Regions from separate parts of the Mycobacterium sp. NGS15 genome, predicted to be linked through region 3. Evidence: predicted binding sites of a transcription regulator. Region 3 holds the regulator's gene; each other region holds the start of a gene.
What was found. Region 3 encodes LexA, which represses DNA repair genes until DNA is damaged. Its sites were predicted from a motif close to CGAACANNTGTTCG; they were not measured.
Positions count from the first base shown of each region.

Region 1: AC5Y5C_RS12425 (error-prone DNA polymerase) is a predicted target of LexA. The motif match lies at 4,638-4,651, and genes of this name have one in related genera.
Region 2: ruvC (crossover junction endodeoxyribonuclease RuvC) is a predicted target of LexA. The motif match lies at 3,221-3,234, and genes of this name have one in related genera.

Region 1 is NZ_JCALEF010000004.1:276,495-283,715, reverse strand. Features, by position in the region: gene AC5Y5C_RS12455 (SDR family oxidoreductase) at 1-959, opposite strand, end outside; gene AC5Y5C_RS12450 (hypothetical protein) at 1,090-1,551, shown strand; gene AC5Y5C_RS12445 (PH domain-containing protein) at 1,575-2,096, shown strand; gene AC5Y5C_RS12440 (nucleotidyltransferase domain-containing protein) at 2,125-2,874, opposite strand; gene AC5Y5C_RS12435 (TetR/AcrR family transcriptional regulator) at 2,871-3,443, opposite strand; gene AC5Y5C_RS12430 (alpha/beta hydrolase) at 3,536-4,513, opposite strand; gene AC5Y5C_RS12425 (error-prone DNA polymerase) at 4,665-7,221, shown strand, end outside.
Region 2 is NZ_JCALEF010000003.1:50,331-57,551, reverse strand. Features, by position in the region: gene secD (protein translocase subunit SecD) at 1-385, opposite strand, end outside; gene yajC (preprotein translocase subunit YajC) at 454-810, opposite strand; gene ruvB (Holliday junction branch migration DNA helicase RuvB) at 960-1,973, opposite strand; gene ruvA (Holliday junction branch migration protein RuvA) at 2,027-2,635, opposite strand; gene ruvC (crossover junction endodeoxyribonuclease RuvC) at 2,632-3,201, opposite strand; gene AC5Y5C_RS07925 (TetR/AcrR family transcriptional regulator) at 3,323-3,895, shown strand; partial or broken gene AC5Y5C_RS07920 (methyltransferase family protein) at 3,985-4,446, opposite strand; gene AC5Y5C_RS07915 (phosphatase PAP2 family protein) at 4,618-5,229, shown strand; gene AC5Y5C_RS07910 (YebC/PmpR family DNA-binding transcriptional regulator) at 5,175-5,930, opposite strand; gene AC5Y5C_RS07905 (hypothetical protein) at 6,119-6,646, shown strand; gene pdxT (pyridoxal 5'-phosphate synthase glutaminase subunit PdxT) at 6,722-7,221, opposite strand, start outside.
Region 3 is NZ_JCALEF010000005.1:455,915-463,135, forward strand. Features, by position in the region: gene hflX (GTPase HflX) at 1-674, shown strand, start outside; gene AC5Y5C_RS16785 (molybdopterin-dependent oxidoreductase) at 671-2,962, opposite strand; gene AC5Y5C_RS16790 (acyl-CoA dehydrogenase family protein) at 3,073-4,227, shown strand; gene AC5Y5C_RS16795 (GNAT family N-acetyltransferase) at 4,234-4,779, shown strand; gene lexA (transcriptional repressor LexA) at 4,776-5,450, opposite strand; gene AC5Y5C_RS16805 (LysM peptidoglycan-binding domain-containing protein) at 5,680-6,189, shown strand; gene nrdR (transcriptional regulator NrdR) at 6,320-6,784, shown strand; gene AC5Y5C_RS16815 (PhzF family phenazine biosynthesis protein) at 6,809-7,221, opposite strand, start outside.

The DNA.
Region 1 (7,221 bases), on a different contig from region 3:
TGCGTCGCCTCGGAGACGAAGGTGGGCATGATCTCGGTGATGTCGATGACCTCGGGCGGGATGCCGAGCTGGGTGACCACCATGTTGCGCCAGACCTTGAGCGTGCCGCGCGCCCGCAGGAACGGAGTGGCCATGGCATGGGGGAGTGAGCCACGCACAGGTGGCAGACCAGCGGCGGGGGCGATGCCGGAGTAGATATCGCGCAGATAGGTCACCTCGGGATTGGTCAGGTGGAAGGCCTGCCCATCACGCCCCTCCTGGTGCATCAGCTCGACGGTCGCGTCGACGACGTAATCGACCGGAACGATGTTGGAGCGCCCGGCCTTTGGCAGCATCATCGGCGTCGACCGGGGCAGGCGCGCAAGCCTGGCGAAGACCCCGAAGAAGTAATACGGGCCGTCGATCTTATCCATCTCGCCGGTCTTGGAATCGCCCACGACGACGGCAGGTCGGTAAATCCGGTAGCGCAGACCGGGTTCCGAGCGCACCAGCAACTCGGCCTCGAACTTGGTCTGGTGATACGGCGTCGGCAGATCCTGGTTGACGTCGAAGTCTTCCTCGGTGAACTCGCCCTCATAACTTCCCGCGACCGCAATGGAGGAGATGTGGTGCAGGGTGGCGCCGGTGCGTGTGGCCAGCCCGATGACCGACCGTGTGCCCTCGACGTTCGCGGCGCGCTGCGCCTGATCGTCCACGGTGATGTCGTAGATTGCGGCACAGTGCACGATGTGATCGGCGGTGACCGGGTCCCCGTTGGTGGGCAGACCGAGATCGGGCTGAGTGAGGTCACCGACCAGCGGCTGCACGCGGTCGTCCCACTGTTCGGCGAGCTTTTCGAACCGCGATAGGGACTCACGCCGCACCAGGACGGCGACCTCGGCACCGGGCTGGCTCTCTAAGATTCGGGTCACGATCCGTCGTCCGATGAAGCCGGTGCCGCCGGTGACGATGTATTTCACGTGCTACCTCTGAGACTGTTAGGCCGCTTATCGGCCCGGTTGGAGTCATCGTTGCCGTTTTGGGGTATTTCGTCAACGATGTGTGACAAGTTCGTCACTGGGGAAGTTAGCCATGGGGGATACTCCAGGAATGTCGCGCATCCAGGTGTTCAGTGCTGCCCGGACCACGGGCAATGCTGCCTGGTGGGTGTTCGTAGTAGCCGTACTGGTGAACCGGGGGCTCCACCCTTGGAGCTGGGATTTTGGTTGGACCGCGTACACGCCGCTCACCGATGGCGCCCCGCGCCGCTATGCCGACTATGTCCCGTCGTTCGACCCCACGGTGCAGCTGGTGGGCGTGGTGGTGTTCGCCGCATTTTCGATCGTGGTGATCTCGGCCGTCGTCGAGATGGCGATCATCCGACGGTGGCGGGCCCTGGTGACAGTTGTTATCCCCTTCGTATCGATGGGGGTGATTGGCTACGCGATCGGTGGTGTTGACCGTACGGTCATCTGGTCGCCGACTGCGGTTCTGGTGTTCGTACTTGCGGCCGTGGCGATACGGCAGGTGTGGATGCGTCGGTTCGCTCCGACGATGGGGGACGAACGGTGATCGATACGGTGCCCTCGGCGCCTGTGACGTCGACCGTGCCGGTGGGGCTGGGGGCCAGTAGATCGGCGCCCGTGCTCTGGGCCATCCAATACGCACTGGCCTGCACCCCACTGGTCGCCGTGGTCGCGGCGGTGTGGTTGGTGACGGCGCCGCCCGCCCACGCGAGCACCCCGTTGCAGCATGCGGTGGGCGTGTTGGGGCTGCTGTGCATCGCGGTCGCGGTGGCGTGGGTGGTGCTTCGGCCACTGCAGCGCTATCGCACATATCGGTGGGGCGTCCTAGACGACGACCTGGTGTACATCGCTTCGAAGACGTTGTGGCTCAGATCTTTCTGGGTCATTCCGTTTGCCTTGGTGCGGACTGTGGAACTGCGGCAAGACCCACTGTCGCGATCCTTGGGGTTGGCGATGGTGGTGGTGCGGGCGGATCAGGGGGAGCTGCGGATCGTGGGCCTGGACGTCGAGACCGCACGTGAGGTCGTCGAGAAGCTATTCGGTCTGGTGGACGAGGCTTCGGTATCTGGTTGTCACCCGGCTCCGAGATGAGGTGGGCTGATGGAGCGAAGGTCTTGCATTAGCCCACACTTTCGCCGAGAGAACGGATCTCCTCCACGGCCTTGTTGAGCGCCGCCGGATCGGGTGACAACCCGGCGAGAATCGTGTGTACGGCCGAGAGCCCGGTCACGTCGAGCAGGTGTTTCTCGTTGGTCACCCACGCGCCACGCGCGGACTGGGCGGCATGGGCGTACTCCATCGCGGCGACGGCCAGTAGTCCCGCGCACTGAGTCACCCGGCCGTGCGGTGCATGATTCGTCTCGGCATAGCGCACATTCAGCCGGGCGCGTGCTGCCCACACTTCGGGTGCTGACTTGCGAAGGGCCGCCGGATAGTCCGGGCACGGCAGGATGCCGTGCAGCACTTTGTTGAGGGCGAGCTCGCCTACCACCAGGTAGCTGGGGATTCCCGCGAGGTGGAACATCAGCGGCTCGATGTGGAACTCGCCCCGCTCGGCGCGCACCAGTTGTTTCTGAACATCTGCCAGATCGCGGTAGTGCACATCGACATCCCGGCCGTCGATGTGCAGCCATGCGCCACCGTTGAACACCCCGCCGCCCCATGCCCCAATCTCGGATATCTCTCCGTCCCAACCGATCTGGCGCAGCTCGTCGGGGTCGAATTCGCCGCGGTAGTAGATCGCCAGGTCCCAGTCGCTGTCCGGGCGGTGCGTGCCCTGGGCGCGGGAACCGCCGAGGGTAACCGCCTCGACAGCGGGAAGTTCCGCGAGTCTGTCGGCGACGGAGTCGAGGAACGCGGTGTCGGTCATCGTCCAGCGATTTCGATGAGTGCCTCGACGGTTGCGATGAGTACGGCCCGGTGAGCGACCAGGCGCTCGGATGAGAAGGGCTCTGTAGTTGCGAGACCACGCAGCGCCGGCGATGCGCCGAACCACGCGGTGGTCAGCCCGAGCGTGAGGGCCAGGATGTCGGCAGCTTCCACATGTCCTGAAGGAGGGCATGTCTCGGCGATCGCTTCGACTTTTGCGGCGTAGGCGGCGGTTTCCGCGGGACCGGCGATGGGGCGTTCCAGCTGTGCCCAGGTGGCAAGTCTCAGATGTTCGGGATGGTCGATCAGATGGTCGAACAGCGCGCCTGCATAGCCCGGCAGATCCTTGGGCGTGAAGGGGACGGCATCGGACATCTGCTCAATGGAATGGGCGACCACGGTGTCGAACAGTGTTTCTTTGTTGGTGAAGTAGACGTAGAGCAGCCGTTTATTGGCCCCTGCCGCGGCACCGATCCTGTCGACACGCGCACCGGCCAGTCCATGCTCGGCGAACTCCGCGTAAGCGGCATCCAGTAGCCGCTTCTTGGTGGCAGAGGCGTCGGGCGGCATCCCATGAGCCTAGAGGCATGCCACCGCGCGATTTCGGCAGCGCACCGGCTGGGGCAGCGGTTATGCCGCCCAGCCCAGCCGGTGCGCCCCCGTCAGACCAGGTGGCTGTTGAACCAGTCGGCGATGTGGCCGACGGTGCGGTCGACGACATCGGGCTGGTCGTAGTACTGGAAGTGATTGGTGCCGTTCTCCCAGATGAGTTTCTTGTCGGCGGATGGGATCGACTCGAAATGCCGCCGCGCCGCAGCCGGATTCATGCAGGTATCGGAGTGGATCACCAATGCGGGCTTTTCCAGCTTGGCGGCACCAGGCACGGTGGTGTAGTCGAAGTGGTCGAGGTCGCTCATGATGGCGTAGCGGTTCTCCCAGCCTTTCAGCGTCCACGATCCGTACCAGCTCCACACCAGTGGCCCGGGCAGCCCGGCATCGGACCCGGCGACCGGGTCACCGAGGTCGGGGGAGACCAGAGGTGCGTAGAGGACTTCGCCGGTCTGCTCGTACCGGGCCTTGGCATCACGCGCCCGCGCAAGCCTGGCATCCAAGAGCGTTTCCAGCTGCTCGGTGGTGGGCGCGGTCGCCGGATCGAACGGGTTTTCGCTGACACCGGCGGCGATCATGAACAGGTCGGTCTCGCGGTCGCGGTAGTAACCGGTCACCGCGGCGACGGCCTTGATCCGGTCGTCATAGGAGGCGATATCGAGCATCTCGGGCCCGCCTTGACAGACGCCGGCCCCGAAGATGCGCGATGCGTCGACGTCATCGCGGGTCAGCAGGTAGTCGATGGCCGCCACCGCGTCTTCGTTCTTCATCTTCGGGTTCTCCAGACGGCGCGGTGTGCCGCCGCTCTCGCCCACGGTGCGCGGATCGAACGCCAGCGCCAGGAAACCTTCGTCCGCGAGACGGGTGGCGTAGTGGATCGGCGCCTGTTCTTTCTCGAATGAATAGGGGCCCAGCAGGACCACTGCAGGGAAGGGGCCGTCACCGTGGGGACGGTGTACGACACCGACGATGTCCTCGCCGTGCGAGGGGAAGACGACTTTTTCGGGCGTGTAGTTGCCGTGGTGTGGCATTCGCTTCTCCAGATTCTCGTCTAGCTGCTTGCCGTCGCGTCGGATACGGCCGGTACCGCCAGCATACATGTATATATCTAGTTAGTTACTTTGCTCTATGCGAATCGTGGGAGGTGTCGACCCTAGAACATATGTTCGATACACTGGCGGAATGGGCTGGTCGCAGGGTCCCACGACCTGGGCGGAAATGGAGCGGGTGCTTGATGGGCGCCCCAACCGGCACGCGCCTCCGGGGGACGGCGGGGACGGTCCGGCGTGGAGCCGAAAGCGCCCACCCTATGAGCCGCCCACTCGTGAGCGCGGACGGTCGTCGGTGCCCTACGCAGAGCTGCACGCGCATTCGGCGTTCAGTTTTCTCGACGGCGCCAGCCTGCCGGAGGAGATGGCGCAAGAGGCGGCCCGGCTCGATCTCAAGGCTCTGGCGCTCACCGATCATGATGGTTTCTATGGGGTGGTCCGTTTTGCGGAGGCCGCAAAGGAGCTCGGCTTGCCCACGGTGTTCGGTGCGGAGCTGTCTCTTGGTGGACAGGGCAACACGGAGGACTCCACGCATCTATTGGTGTTGGCGCGTGGACAGGAGGGGTATCGGAGGTTATCGCGTGAGATGTCGGCCGCACATATGTCCGGTGGTACACCCAAGGATCGGAAAGGTAAGCCGCGCTACGACCTTGACGTTTTGGCCGAGGCTGCCGGCGGTCATTGGCACATTCTGACCGGCTGCCGTAAGGGGCATGTGCGCCGAGCGCTCATCGCCCACGGTCCGGATGCGGCGGAAAAGGCGCTGGCTGGTTTGGTCGACCGGTTTGGGGCGGATCGGGTTAGCATCGAACTCAGTCGGCATGGCCATCCTGATGAGGATGAGCGCAACGCGGTGCTTGCCTCGCTCGCTCCACGATTTGGTGTCGATGTGATTGCCACCACCGCAGCACATTTCGCGAGACCAGACAATGGGCGGCTGGCGATGGCGATGGCCGCGGTGCGGGCGCGTAAGAGTCTCGATGACGCCGCAGGGTGGCTTGCCCCAGTGGGGGGAGCGCATCTGCGGTCCGGGGATGAGATGGCTCGGCTGTTCTCGCACTGTCCGCGCGCCGTGACGGCGGCAGCCGAGCTGGGGGAGGCGTGTGCTTTCGATTTGAAACTCATTGCCCCCAAGCTGCCACCCTTTGACGTCGAAGACGGACACACCGAGGCCAGCTTTTTGCGGAAGCTGGCGATCGAGGGCGCTGCTCGGCGCTATGGGCCACGGGCCGGTGCCGAGAAGGCTTACGTCCAGATCGAAAAAGAGTTGAATATCATTACGAGGAAAGATTTTCCGGGATATTTCCTGGTCGTCTACGACATTGCGCGCTTTTGTCGCGACAGTGACATCCTATGCCAGGGTCGAGGGTCTGCCGTTAATTCGGCGGTCTGTTACGCGCTTGGTGTCACCAGCATCGACCCGGTGGCAGAGGGTCTGCTATTCGAACGGTTCATGTCCGAGGCGCGTGACGGTGAACCGGATATCGATATCGACATCGAATCCGATCGCCGAGAAGAGGTCATCCAGTACGTCTACACCAAGCACACCCGTGAACGTGCCGCCCAGGTGGCCAACACCATTACCTACCGGGGGCGGATGGCGGTGCGGGACATGGCCAAAGCGCTCGGATACGCACAGGGGCAGCAGGACGCCTGGAGTAAACAGATGGGGCATTGGGGCGGTTTAGCTGATGCCGCCGAGGTCGACGGCATTCCGCCGCAGGTTATCCATCTGGCGCAGCAGATCAAGGATTTTCCCCGGCATATGGGCATTCACTCGGGTGGCATGGTGATCTGTGATAGGCCGCTGGCCGACGTAGTCCCCGTCGAGTGGGCACGCATGGAAAATCGCAGTGTATTGCAGTGGGACAAAGATGACTGTGCTGCAGTCGGTTTGGTGAAATTCGACTTGTTGGGTCTGGGCATGCTTTCGGCGCTGCACTACTGCATCGATCTCGTCGCGGAGCATAAGGGCATCAAGGTTGACTTGGCCCAAATAGACTTGAAGGAGCAGGCGGTGTACGAGATGCTTGCCCGCGCTGATTCGGTGGGGGTGTTCCAGGTGGAATCGCGTGCGCAGATGGCCACGCTGCCCCGGCTGAAACCCACGAAGTTCTTCGACTTGGTGGTGGAGGTGGCGCTCATCCGTCCCGGACCGATACAGGGCGGCTCGGTGCATCCATATATACGGCGGTACAACGGGATCGAAAAGAATTGGAAGTATGAGCATCCGTCGATGGAACGGGCGCTGAAGAAGACTCTCGGCGTCCCGCTGTTTCAAGAACAGCTGATGCAGCTCGCCGTCGATGTGGCGGGTTTTACTCCTGCCGAATCCGATCAGCTACGCCGCGCCATGGGGTCCAAGCGCTCTCCAGAGCGGATGGAGCAATTGCGCGCCAGGTTCTATGAGGGCATGGCCAGGTTACACAACATCACTGGAGAGCAAGCCGACAGCATTTATGAAAAGCTCTATGCCTTTGCCAATTTCGGGTTCCCAGAGAGTCATGCGCAGAGCTTCGCCTCGCTGGTGTTTTATTCGGCGTGGTTCAAGTTGCATCACCCTGCGGCGTTCTGCGCGGCGCTGCTGCGCGCCCAACCGATGGGCTTCTACTCGCCGCAATCTCTGGTGGCCGATGCCCGCCGACACGGCGTCACCGTGCACGGCCCGGATGTCAATGCCAGCTTGTCCT
Region 2 (7,221 bases), on a different contig from region 3:
GCTGCGCCGGCACCATCTGGACGACAGGCCGGATGTAGAGCTTGGCGGTCTGACCGAGGTTGCGGGCCTCGTTGCCGTCGTTACCGGGCACGGTGATGACGAGGTTGTCGCCGTCGATGATGACCTCGGATCCGGAGACACCGAGTCCGTTGACGCGCGCGTTGATGATCTGCTGCGCCTGTGTCAACGCGTCCTTGGTCGGCTTGGAGCCGTCAGGGGTACGGGCCGTCAGGGTGACGCGAGTTCCGCCCTGCAGGTCGATACCGAGTTTGGGCCTGGGCTGTTTGTCGCCGGTGAGGAACACCAGCAGATAGGCGCCAATAAGCAGCACCAGGAAGGCAGCCAAGTAGCGCATGGGATGCACAGGGGCCGATGGCGAGGCCACGTGTCCGGTCTCCTTGCTTGTCGAGGGCGGGTCGGGAGGCGTTCAGGGTTGAGCAAAGGCGAAAGCCGCTACTCCTTGGTCAGCTCGACCCCGGTGCTCTCGACGTCGCGCGACGCCTCCTCAGCGGTGTCAGCAGTGTCCTGGGTGTCCTCGGTGTCCTTGCCCTCGTCAGCGATCTTGTCGCGGATCGCGAGCTTTATCCAGCGAGTCACAACACCGGGCGCGATCTCCAGATCCACGGTGTCGTCGGTGACGGCGGTGATGGTGCCCTGCAGACCGGACGTCGTGTGTACCCGGTCGCCGATCGCCAGAGACTCGTGCAGCTCGATGGTGGCGTCGAGGGCCTTGCGCTGCCGCCGGTTCGCGAAGAAGAGGAATGCGCCCATAACGAGGATGAGCGGCAAAAAGACGATGATCGATTCCATGGCGGCTTTCGGGATTCTTTCCGTTGGGTCTTCACGAGTTCAAGCACGGTCTGCGTGAAACGAGCACGCGACAAGTCACCAGTGTGCCATCCGACTCTGTGGAATCGACGCGAACCCCGGACCTGCGCGTCCTGGGCTCAAGCCTCCCGTCAATCGAACAGCCCGGACTGCCCCAGCACCTGCGGCGGCGGAGTAAGACCCAGATGCGTCCACGCCAACGATGTCGCCACCCGCCCGCGCGGCGTACGGGCGAGCATCCCGGCGCGCACCAGGAACGGCTCGCATACCTCTTCCACCGTGGTCGACTCTTCCCCGACCGCTACCGCCAATGTCGACAAGCCCACCGGGCCGCCGCCGAAGCTGCGTGTCAGCGCCGTAAGCACCGCCCGGTCCAAGCGATCCAGCCCCAGCTCGTCGACGTCGTACACCTCCAGGGCGGACTTGGCGACGTCTACGGTGATCACACCGTCCGCCCGCACTTCCGCGTAGTCACGGACCCGGCGCAGCAATCGGTTGGCGATACGCGGGGTGCCGCGCGAGCGCCGGGCTATCTCCACACCCGCGTCGGCTCCCAGCTCGATACCGAGGATTCCCGCCGATCGAGTCAGCACGCGCTCGAGTTCATGGGGCTCGTAGAAGTCCATGTGGGCGGTGAATCCGAACCGGTCACGCAGCGGCCCGGTCAGAGACCCCGATCGGGTGGTCGCGCCGACCAGCGTGAACGGCGCCACTTCCAGAGGGATCGAGGTGGCACCGGGCCCCTTGCCGACGACGACGTCGACACGAAAGTCCTCCATCGCCAGATACAGCATTTCCTCGGCGGGCCGGGCAATGCGGTGAATCTCGTCGATGAACAGCACATCGTGTTCAACGAGGTTGCTCAGCATCGCCGCCAGGTCGCCCGCTCGCTCCAGTGCCGGCCCCGAGGTGACCCGCAGCGAAGAGCCCAACTCGGCAGCGATGATCATCGCCAGCGAGGTCTTGCCGAGCCCGGGTGGGCCGGACAACAGGATGTGATCGGGAGTGCCGCCGCGATTCTTGGCGCCGGACAGCACGAGCTCCAGCTGCTCACGGACCCGTGGCTGGCCGATGAACTCCCGCAGCGACTTGGGCCTGAGCCCGGCGTCGATGTCGTTTTCGCCAACCGTGAGCGCACCGGACATCTCCGGGCCTGCATCGAATTCGTCCTCGTCGCCGCCGAACTCATCGAAGCCGGTCATCGCGTCTTGCCCAGCAGCGTCAGCGCCGACCGCAGCACGGTCGAGGTATCTCCATCGAAATTGTCTTGAGCCAGCACGGTATCGGTGGCCTGCTCGGCTTGTTTGGCGGCGAATCCGAGGCCGATAAGTGCCTCGACAACCTGTGTGCGCACCAGCGATGCGGTGCCACGGCCCAGTTCGGTGGTTCCACCCTGTGCCCCTGCAGCTGCCGCCACCTTCTCACGCAGTTCCAGCACCAAGCGCTCGGCGCCACGCTTGCCGATCCCGGGCACCCTGGTCAGTGCGTTGACATCGCCGTCGGCCAGCGCCTGACGCAAGGTCGGCGCGTCGTAGACCGCGAACGTGGCCATCGCGATCTTGGGTCCCACACCGGAGACGCCGAGCAGCGTCAGGAACAGGTCGCGGGAATCGGTGTCGGTGAAGCCGTACAACGTCATCGAGTCTTCACGGACGATCATCGCCGTGATCAGCCGCACCTGGCTGCCGCGCCGCAGCGTCGACAGCGTGGCCGGCGTGGCATTGACGCGGTATCCGACCCCGGCGGCCTCGATCACCACATGATCGAGCGCGATGTCGATGACCTCGCCATTGACCGAAGCAATCACCGGGATACCGCCTTCAATCGGGCCGCGAAGGCTTTCCGCTGCGCTTCTGCCGCGGCTTCTGCCGCGGCTTCTGCCTTCGCCATTCTCGCCAGCATGGGTGCACGCCAGCAGTGACAGATTGCCAGGGCCAACGCGTCGGCCGCATCTGCGGGTTTCGGCGCCGTCTGCAGCTGAAGGATGCGGGTCACCATTGCCGTCACCTGGGATTTATCTGCGCGTCCGTTGCCGGTGACGGCGGCCTTGACCTCCGAGGGGGTGTGGAAATACACCTCAATCCCCCGCTTGGCGGCACAGAGCGCGATCACTCCGCCTGCTTGGGCGGTACCCATCACGGTGGAAACATTCTGCTGAGCGAAGACGCGCTCGATGGCGATCACGTCAGGACGGTGGGTGTCCATCCAGTGTTCGACAACCTGGCTGATCGCCAGAAGCCGTTGCGGCAGGGGCTGATTGGCTGGAGTACGGACGACGTCGACATCCAGAGCCACCACCTTGCGACCCGAGGAGGCCTCGACCATGGACAGACCGCACCGGGTAAGCCCCGGGTCGACTCCCATTACTCGCACGTGCCAGCCCTCTCGCCGTAGAACAGTTGTTCGATCAGCATATCGAGGGGCCTTGCCCATTCGGGAGAGCAACACGCAAGGGCTCTGCAAATGTCAACAGCCGTTGGCCTAAGCTCAGCGCATGTCCACCGAACCTCGGCGATCGGACGCCACCCGCGCGGCCATCCTTGAGGCCGCCCAGGAACACTTCGCGGGCGTCGGCTACGAGAAGGCAACCATACGGGCGATCGCGGCGACAGCGGGTATCGACCCGTCCCTGGTCATGCGGTACTACGGCAATAAGGCCAAGCTGTTCACCGCGGCGGCCAACTTCGACATACATTTCCCCGAGGAGCTAGCCGACATTCCGCGCAGTCAGCTCGGCGCGACCTTGGTTGAGCACTTCCTCACTCAGTGGGAGGCCGACGACACCATGGTCGCCCTGCTGCGGGCCGCGGTATCCCACGAGTCCGCACGGGCACGCATGGAAGAGATCTTCAGCTGCCAGATGGTTCCCGTCATCGAATCATTGACCGCAGACCGAGCCATGGAACGCGCGGCGCTGATCGGTACTCAAATGATCGGCCTGGCCATGTGTCGGTACGTGATTCGCCTCGGGAACGTGCCCCAGATGACGCACAAACAGATCATCGACCTGATCGCACCGACCATCCAGGCCTACCTCGATTGCGACTGCGATTGCGACGCGCCTTAGCTCGCGCGCCCGGGCTGCGACCACGGACGCAGACGCGGCACCCACCGAGGTACGTGCTGCGAGTACTCCGCGTAGTCGCGGCCGAATCGCTTCAGCAGACCGCGCTCCTCGACCAGCGGGAAGTAGACGGCGTTGACGGTTACGAAAACGGCTGCGTAGATCAGCAAACCGACAGAGTTCACGGCGAGCGCCTCGCCCAGCAGGATGGCTATGACGCCGGTGATCATCGGGTTACGCATGTGGCGGTACGGGCCGCGCACAACAAGATGAGCCGGCGGGTCGAAGGGTGCAAGGGAACCCTTGCCCATCTGATGGAAGAGCATGACGGTGCGGGTCACCAGGAACAGGCCGGCAGCGACCAACAAGGTCCCGATCACCGTCGCCGCCATCGACATCTGATCCGACATCCAGGAAGGCACCTGAACGCCCGATCCGTACAGAATTACCAGCGGAATCAGCACCGTCACGGTGAACGGCAGCGCGAGAACCGCGCGCACGGTGCGCCATAGGCTCGTCGATTCAGGCGCCGGGGCGACTGTTTGTATGGCCATGACCGGCCTCCCATCATTCGTTGATGCCTTAGATGTACGCCTACTTGACATTCAAGTCAACAGTTGTTGACCAACAGTTGTTGACGTCACAATAACGCCGCGCGGTGACGTTTGATTCCCGCCATCCAGCGCGATTCGGATCGAAGTCCCCGGCCGATTACTGTCGTCGGCGTGTCTATCGGAAAACTGCCCAGCGAAAAGGCGATTCAGTGGTGGCCACCCCTCGGTGTCCTCACGATGCTGGTCCTCGGGTTCTCCGTCGGTAAGGGTTCAACGCCGTTTGACGCCTGGTTTTTCCGCGGGACGCAGGTCGTATTCGGCGTGCAGCCACGCTGGCTGCTGTTCTTCACCGACTGGGTGTTCCTCGTACCGGTGCTCGTGGTGTGCGTTGGGTTCGAGCTGTATCGACGGCGTTGGCGAGTCGCTGCGGTGGTGCTGGCCTGCCCGTTCGTGGCGAATTGGACCACTCAGGGCACCAAGCTGCTCGTTGGTCGCGAGAAGGGCGGCTATCTGGCCTACCCCAGCGGCCACACCACCTTCGTGGTGGCCGTGATGGGGATGCTGGTGCTGGTCGCCGGTGGAGCCCTCTGGGCGTACATCATGGCCGGGGTTGTCAGCACACTCGGGCTGCTGGGCCTAGTCGCCTGCGGGTATCACTACCTCACCGACACCATCGGTGCCGTGCTGGTCACCACCGCGGTAGTGACGTTGGCGGTGTGGGCCGCGGGTCAGTCCTCGGAGAGCTCGGCCAGCACCTCGTCGGACAAGTCCACGTTGGTATAGACGTTCTGCACGTCGTCGCTGTCCTCCAGCGCGTCGACCAGCTTGAACACCTTGCGAGCCGTTTCGGCGTCGGCCGGAACGGTCACCGACGGCTGGAAGCTCGCCTCCGCCGAGTCGTAATCGATACCGGCATCCTGTAGGGCCTGACGCACGGCGACCAGATCGGTGGGCTCGGAGATGACTTCAAAGCTCTCACCGAGGTCGTTGACCTCCTCCGCGCCCGCCTCCAGCACGGCCGTCAACACGTCGTCCTCCGACAGGTTCGCCTTCTCGAGAGTGACCATGCCCTTGCGGGAGAACAGGTAGGACACCGAGCCCGGATCGGCCATATTGCCACCGTTGCGGGTCATCGCGACCCTGACCTCACCGGCGGCGCGGTTGCGGTTATCGGTCAAGCATTCGACAAGCACGGCAACGCCATTGGGGCCGTAGCCCTCGTACATGATGGTCTGCCAGTCGGCACCGCCGGCCTCTTCGCCGGCGCCGCGCTTGCGGGCCCGCTCGATGTTGTCGTTGGGCACCGACGTCTTCTTGGCCTTCTGGATCGCGTCGTAGAGCGTCGGGTTGCCTGCCGGATCTCCGCCACCGGTACGCGCGGCGACTTCGATGTTCTTGATCAGCTTGGCGAACTCTTTGCCACGGCGCGCGTCTTTGACGGCCTTCTGATGCTTGGTGGTGGCCCACTTGGAATGGCCGCTCATGTACTCCTGTACCGCTTTCTCTTGACGTTCCGTCTTATCTTTGCGCTGCCCGAGTGTACTCGGGCAGCGTAGGTGGCCAGCGATTCAGTGAGCGCCGACTCTGAATTTGACGACGTTATTCGGCTGCACAGCGTCGTGAGATTCAGACTCGACAGCGACGCCAGCGCCAGGAACATAGGGTGAACGGCATGACTGTCCTGGTAGAAGACCCGATTGTCGACGCAGTCCTGGACCGATACGCGTCGACCATCGGCGACAGCCATACCGATTACCGCAATCATCTGTATCGGGGCATGAACTACCAGCTGCGTCTTCTCGGTATGACGACGGCACCACCCGAGATCGCGCTGGCGTGGGCGACACACGACATCGGCATCTGGACAGCCGGCACGTGGGACTACCTCGACCCGTCGGTGGCACTTGCCGAGCAATTGGCACCGGAGTTCGGAATCACCGACGCCGGTCGCGTCAAGGCGATGGTGGCCGACCACCACAAGCTCAGGTCAGCGGACGATCTGTGGGTCGAGACGTTTCGATTAGGCGACCGGATTGATGCCTTCCACGGGCTCTACGCCTGGACCGGCCTGGAACGCGCCGATGTGCGTGAGGTCGTGGAGGCATTGCCGTACGGCGGTTTTCACGGATTCTTGGTGCGAACCGCCGGTAAGTGGACGCTCAAGCACCCGTTGCGTCCGATGCCCATGCTGCGCTGGTAAACCACCGCGTCGAGCGCATACCGCACGCGGAGAAATCCGGCGGTACAGCTGCACCTGGTATGCGTTCGAGGACGCCTAGGAGGCGCGCACCATGTCGACAAAGAGCTGGTGCACCCGCCGGTCCCCGGTGACTTCGGGGTGAAACGACGTCGCCAACGCGCTCCCCTGCCGCACTGCGACCGGATGCCCCTGGGCAACGGCCAGCACCTCAACATCGGCGCCCACCCGTTCCACCCACGGCGCCCTGATGAATACCGCGTGCAGTCCACCAGCAAGCCCGGCGAACTCCAGATCGCCCTCGAACGAGTCCACCTGTCGACCGAAAGCATTGCGCCGCACCGTTATATCGATCGCGCCGAGCGCCACCGCATCCGGACGGGTGTCAAGTATCTCGCTGGCGAGCAGAATCATGCCCGCGCACGAGCCATAGACCGGCAGGCCGTCCCGTAGGCGTTCGGTGAGTGGATCCAGTAGCTCGAACACGCGCAGCAAGTTGCTCATCGTGGTGGACTCCCCACCGGGAATGACCAATCCGTCCACCTTGGAGAGTTCCTCCGGACGACGCACGCCGAGCG
Region 3 (7,221 bases):
CGTCGATTGCCATCGTCGGCTACACCAACGCCGGTAAGTCGAGCCTGCTGAACGCGATCACCGGCGCTGGGGTACTGGTTCAGGATGCGCTGTTCGCCACGCTCGAACCGACGACGCGACGCGGAACATTTGATGACGGACGCGAATTCGTCATCACCGATACCGTCGGTTTCGTGCGGCACCTGCCCACCCAGTTGGTGGAGTCCTTTCGGTCCACTCTGGAAGAGGTGGCTGACGCGGACCTGCTCGTCCACGTGGTGGATGGCTCAGATTTGGCGCCGCTGGCCCAGATCGAGGCGGTGCGCGCGGTGATCAGCGACGTCATCGCCGACAGTTTGGGTAACACAAGCTCGTCGTCTCCAGAATTATTGGTGATCAACAAGATCGACGCGGCCGGTGATCTTGCTTTGGCGCAGCTGCGTCGCGCGCTGCCCAAGGCGCTGTTCGTGTCGGCGCACACCGGTGACGGGATCTCCCAGCTCCGGGAGGCCATTGCCGAGACGGTGCCTCGCGCAGACGTGCCCGTCGACGTGGTCATCCCTTATGACCGCGGTGAACTGGTGGCCCGAATCCATACCGAGGGTCAGGTGCACTCCACCGAACATCTGGCAGAAGGCACGCGTGTAGTGGGCCGGGTGCCTCGGGCGCTGGCCGCGCTCCTCGCCGGGCTCTAATCGTGCGGAACGATCCGCGGCGGGATGTGCGCCCGGATCGGAGGCGGTGATCCCTCGAACCGCTCGATCTGCACCAGCACGTGCTGACCGGTGCAGCCCTGTGCCAAGGACGAGGTTCCCGAGTCGTCGGTGAGGACATTGGGATTGCCATGTGCGCAGGCCGAATCCGGATCAGAAGGATCGATCGGGTCGTACCACGCGCCGGTGGCCAGCTGTACCACCTGGCGCCGTACGCCCTCGTCGAGAACCGCCCCGGCCAGGCAGGCACCGCGGTCGTTGAACACCCGCACCACGTCGCCGTCGCCGATGCCACGCTCGGCGGCGTCGGCCGGATGTATGCGGATGGGTTCGCGTCCCTGCACCTTCGAGGCCTGGCTGGTGGCGCCGAAATCGAGCTGGCTGTGCAGCCTGGTCCGCGGCTGATTGGCGATCAGGTGCAGCGGGAAGTCTTGGGCGCGTTCGCCGTTCAGCCATTCCACCGGTTCGTACCACTGCGGGTGTCCACCGCAGTCGGCGTATCCAAAACCGTCGATGGTTTCCGAGAAGATCTCGATGCGCCCGCTCGGAGTGTGTAGCGGGTGCGCGTCTGGGTTTTCGCGGAAGTCGGACAGCAGAGTCAGACCGGGATCGGTCGGCAACTGCAGATAGCCCTGCTCCCAGAAATCGTCGAAGGATGGCACCGCGAAATCGCGGGCGCCGGCCCATTCGGTGTAGATGTGGCGTAGCCACTGCGCGGCGGTGCGTCCCTCGGAGAACTGCTCGCCGAACCCGAGCCTCTCGGCGAGCGCCGAGAATGTCGTGTAGTCATCGCGCGAGTTGGCGTAGGGCGGTGCTGCGGCCTTCATCGCCACCAGCAGTGGGTCGTTGCGGCTTCCGGAGAAGTCGTCGCGTTCCAGGCTGGTGGTAGACGGCACCACGATATCGGCGTGCTTGGCCATCGGCGTCCACACCGGATCGTGGACCACAACGGTGTCGACGCGTGCCAGCGCGCGGCGCAGTCGCGGCAGGTTCTGATGGTGGTGAAACGGATTGCCACCCGCCCAGTAGACGCATTTGATGTCCGGCAGAGTGAGGATCTGACCGTTGTAGGCGAGTGTTTCGCCGGGCCGCAGCAGCAGCTCACTGATGGCCGCCACCGGGATGAACGTCTCGACCGGGTTGGGGCCCTGGGGGAAGGTCGGCAGTGGGCAGCTGACCGGCGCCAGCCCGGCCTCGTTCATCGAGCCATAGCCGTGGCCGAAACCGCCTCCGGGAAGACCGATCTGGCCGAGCATCGCAGCCAGGGTGAGCCCCATCCACGGGGCCTGTTCGCCGTGGCGCACCCGCTGCAGCGACCAGCTGACCGTCACCAGAGTGCGTCCGGCCGCCATGCGCCGCGCCAGCGTACGCAGCTCGTCAGCGTCCAGGGCGCTGATGCTTGCTGCCCATTCCGGGGTCTTGGGCACACCGTCGTCGACGCCCAGGAGATAGCGCTCGAACCGTTCGTAACCGGTGCAGTAGGTGCGTAAGAAGGCCAAATTCGCGAGACCTTCACTGGCCAGCACATGGGCCAGAGCGAGCATGACCGCGACATCGGTCCCAGGAACGGGCGCGTGCCACTCGCATTCGCCGTCGATGTCATCGCGCAACGGGCTGAATGACACGATGCGCCCACCGCGGGCGCGGAACCTGTCGAGGGCATCACGAGCCGGATGCGCGGTGGTGCCGCCATGGTTGACACCAGTGTTCTTCAGGGCGATTCCGCCGAACGAGACCAGTAGATCGGTGTTCTCGACGATGACGTCCCATGACGTCGACCTCTTGAACAGCTCGTCGTGGGTGCCGACGACGTGCGGCATGATGACCCCGGTTGCACCCAGGCTGTACGAATGACGTGAAAAGGTGCACCCACCAAGCAGTTTCAGGAAACGGTGCACCTGACTCTGGGCGTGGTGGAATCGTCCGGCACTGGCCCAGCCGTACGAGCCTCCGTAGATGGCTTCATTGCCGTGGGTGTCGGCGATGCGGCGCAGTTCATCGGCCAGCAGTTCGGTGAGCTCGTCCCAGGACACCTCGACGTACTCGTCGGCGCCACGCGCTGTGCTGGGGCCGGGTCCGTCTCGCAGCCAGCCGCGCCGTACGGATGGCGCGGTCACGCGGGCCGGGTGGCGGATCGATCCGGGAATGTTCTGCAGCAGTGGGGAGGGGTCCAGATCGGTCGGGATGGGTGTGACGCCAATCACTTCGCCGTCGTGGACCTCGGGGGTAAATGCGCCCCAGTGAGTGTGGGAAAGCGCCAGCTTGGTCACCCCAGTCAGCCTAGGCTTTCTGTCCGTCGAAACCCGGTAGGCGAGTATCGACCGACCAGTGGGTTGGTATACATTCTGCCGAGTACGTAAATCCAAACCGGAAGGTGATCATGGCCGGCGCCGTTAAGTTCAAACGCACCATTTTCGAACCCGAGCACGAACTGTTCCGTGAGTCGTTCAAGACCTTCCTGGAACGGCACGCCGAGCCGTACCGGGAGGAATGGGACGAGAACAAGATCGTCGACCGCTCTCTCTGGGTCGAGGCGGGCAAACAGGGCTTCCTGGGCACTGACATGCCCGAGGAGTTCGGCGGCGGTGGACTCGTCGATTTCCGCTACAACGCCATCATCGGCGAAGAGATCACCAAGGCTCGCCAGTCGGGTATCGGTTTCACTCTGCACAACGATGTCGCTGGTCCATACTTCCGGGATCTGGCCAACGACGAGCAGAAGGCTCGCTGGTTCCCCGGCTTCTGTTCCGGTGAGTTGATCACCGCCATCGCCATGACCGAGCCGGGCACCGGAAGTGACCTGCAGGGCATCAAGACCCGCGCGGTCAAGGACGGCGATCATTACATTCTCAATGGGTCCAAGACCTTCATCACCAACGGCATTAACGCAGACCTGGTCATCGTGGTCGCCCAGACCGATCCTGAGAAGGGCGCGCTGGGCTTCAGCCTCATCGTCGTGGAGCGTGGCATGGAGGGCTTTGAGCGCGGCCGCAAGCTCGACAAGATGGGCCTGGACGCACAGGACACCGCCGAGCTGTCCTTCACCGATGTCCGGGTGCCCGCTGCCAACATCCTCGGTGAAGAGGGCCAGGGCTTCATCTACCTCATGCAGAACCTGCCCCAGGAGCGCATGTCCATTGCCGTCGTAGCGGCCGCGGCGATGGAAACCATGCTTGAGTCGACAATCCAGTACACATCCGAGCGTAAGGCGTTCGGCAAGCCGATCAAGAGTTTCCAGAACAGCCGCTTTGTGCTGGCCGAGCTCGCCACCGATGCCACGATGATCCGGATCATGGTCGACCAGTTCATCACGCTGCTCAACAAGAAGGAACTGAGCGTCGAGCAGGCCGCGATGGCCAAGTGGTACAGCACCGAGAAGCAGGTTCACCTGATCGACCGCTGCCTGCAGCTGCACGGTGGGTATGGCTTCATGCGCGAGTACCCGGTTGCCCGGGCGTACATGGACTCGCGTATCCAGACGATCTACGGCGGAACCACCGAGATCATGAAGGAGATCATCGGGCGCTCGCTCTAGCGCCTCATGATCATTCGCGACGCAGCCGCCGATGACGCGGCTGCCTGTGCGGCAATCTACGCGCCGTATGTCACGGATACGGCCATCTCGTTCGAGGAGGTGCCGCCGTCGGATGCCGTTCTGGCCGAACGCATCCAGACGGCGGCGCACCGCCATGCCTGGCTGGTCGCCGACGACTCCGGAGAGATTCTGGGGTATGCCTATGCGGTGCCGTGGAAGTCACGCACCGCATACCAGTGGGCGTGTGAGGTCAGTGTGTATGTGGACGGTACGCGCCGGCAGCGCGGCGCCGGCCGACAGTTGTACACGGCATTACTGGACCGGCTGCGCTCTCTCGGTTATCGCACGGTGCTGGCCGTCGTCGTAGTTCCCAATGCGCCGAGTGAAAAGCTGCATCGGGCAATGGGATTCGAGCAGGTCGCGCTCTACCGGCGGATCGGTTACAAGTTGGGCAGCTGGCACGACGTGGCGCATTTCCAGCTGTTTTTGCCGTCCCTGGACGGCGGGGCAGAGGACGAGAGTGCTCCCGGGCCGCCGCCAGGTGACGGCTAGATCTTGCGGAGGACGGTGACGACCTTGCCGAGGATGGCGGCGTCGTTGCCCGGGATCGGCTCGAACAGTGGATTGTGTGGCATCAGCCAGACCTGACCGGCGGTCCGTTTGAATGTCTTGACGGTCGCTTCGCCGTCGATCATCGCCGCAACGATGTCGCCGTTATCGGCAACGTTCTGCTGGCGGACCACTACCCAGTCGCCATCGCAGATCGCGGCGTCGATCATCGATTCGCCGACCACCTTCAGTAGGAATAGTGACCCCTCGCCGACGAGCTCGCGGGGGAGCGGGAACACATCCTCGACGGCCTCCTCGGCCAGGATGGGACCACCGGCGGCAATTCGTCCCAGGACGGGTACGAACGTGGGCTCCGGAAGGTCGCCGGAGCCAACCACGTCGGTGGTGGCCGATGGGCCGCGGGAATCATCCATTCCTCGAACATCAACGGCGCGTGGACGATTCGGATCGCGCCGCAGGAAACCCTTCTGTTCGAGAGTGCGTAGTTGATGGGCGACCGACGATGTCGAGGTTAGCCCGACGGCGTCTCCGATTTCGCGGATGCTCGGGGGATAGCCCCGCTCATTCACCGACGCGCGGATGACCTCCAGGATGGTCCGCTGGCGCTCGGTCAGTGAACCGGTGGCGGGTCCCTTGCTGGGTGTATCGCTCATGGGCCCGAATCTAGACCTGTCGACGACATTTATCAAACATGTGTTCGATGCGTGTCGCAAATAGCGCCTGATGGGCTGGTGGTGGATCAGATTTATGCAGCTCAGAGCCACTTGTCGGTGGCGGATGCTACAAATCGATCACATGTTCGGACATCGAACACATGATCGAGTACATTCGAACATAAGAGCGAACGGGCCTCCCGATCGACAGGACAGGAAGGGCACACAGATGAGCACAAACGTTCTCACCACGCCGCGTTCTCGCGCTGCCGAGTACGCGTCACGCGATTACGCCCCGCAGGCACGTGCCTATAGCGCGGAGTACCCGCTGACTCAGCGTCGGGCGCTACCGGTGCGCACCGTCGCCTACCGGAGGCCTGCCGGCCGGCCGGTCGCGTACAGGGGCACCGGGATCCGACTCTCGGTAGTGCCGCATCGGGTGCATCGCCGTCGTCCGGTGAGCCTGAAGGCGACCATTGTCGTCTCGGTGGGTGCCGCGGTGGCGACAATGTGGCTGCTGATGCTTGGCCAGGTCAGCGCTGCCGGAATGGGGGGAGTTGGCGTGCCGGATCGCGTTGCGGTCGTCCAGGTCGCTCCCGGAGAGACTCTGGCCGACGTGGCGTCGCGTGTCGCGCCGGATGCCCCGCGCTCGGCGGTGGTGTCCAAGATCCGTGAACTCAACGAACTTGACTCGGCGACAGTACAAGCCGGTCAGACGCTGGTTTCCCCCGTCGGCTGATCGGCGGACGGACGTGACCTTCGAACGTGTGGGAGCACGGGTATCCTCAAGACCGGTCTGGGCGCGCTGCACTGTGCGGCAACCCGCTCAGCCCAGTGACTTGGAGTCCAGAACCGGCGAAGGAGCAGTAATGCACTGTCCGTTCTGCCGCCATCCTGACTCACGCGTTGTCGATTCTCGTGAAGCGGATGAGGGTCAGGCGATACGTCGGCGGCGATCGTGTCCGGAGTGCGGCCGTCGTTTCACCACTGTGGAAACCGCGGTGCTGGCCGTTGTGAAACGCAGTGGTGTTACCGAGCCCTTCAGTCGGGACAAGGTCATCAAGGGTGTGCGCCGGGCTTGTCAGGGCCGCGACGTCGACGACGATGCGCTGAATCTGCTTGCCCAGCAGGTCGAAGATGCGGTCCGGGCCGCCGGGTCACCAGAGATTCCCAGTAATGAGGTGGGTCTGGCTATTCTCGGCCCGCTGCGCGATCTGGACGAGGTCGCATATTTGCGCTTCGCCTCGGTGTATCGCGGATTCAGCTCCGCCGAGGACTTTGAACGCGAGATCGCCGCATTGCGCGCGCATCGGGACGCGCCGACTGGATCCTGACCCCAGGTCGAGGGTCACGCGGTGCTAGCTCAACGTCAGCGATTGATCGGCGACGACATGGCCACCGATCGTCACCCAGCCCTCCGGGCTCCACTGCGTAAGAATCTGCGATCCCTTGCCCTGATTGACGATCAGGTCACGGCTCAACAAGTCGGTCATCCGTGCCGCGACAGACCCGGTCGCTTCGTCCTCGTTGACGCCCAGGTCGAAGGCAAACACCCGTGATCGCACCAGGTTTGCGTTGCGGTCCTGCCACGCCCATACGCAATGCAGCAGTTCGTCCGTGTAGTCGGAGGGATCGGCGGCGTCCACATCGCCGGGGGAGTCCAGCTCGTGGAAATCGGTCTCCGGGGCCCAATCGGACCGGGCTCGTATCCACGTGCGGTCGTCATAACTGACCTGGAGTACGCCCGCGGGAACTTGAAGGGTGTTGACCG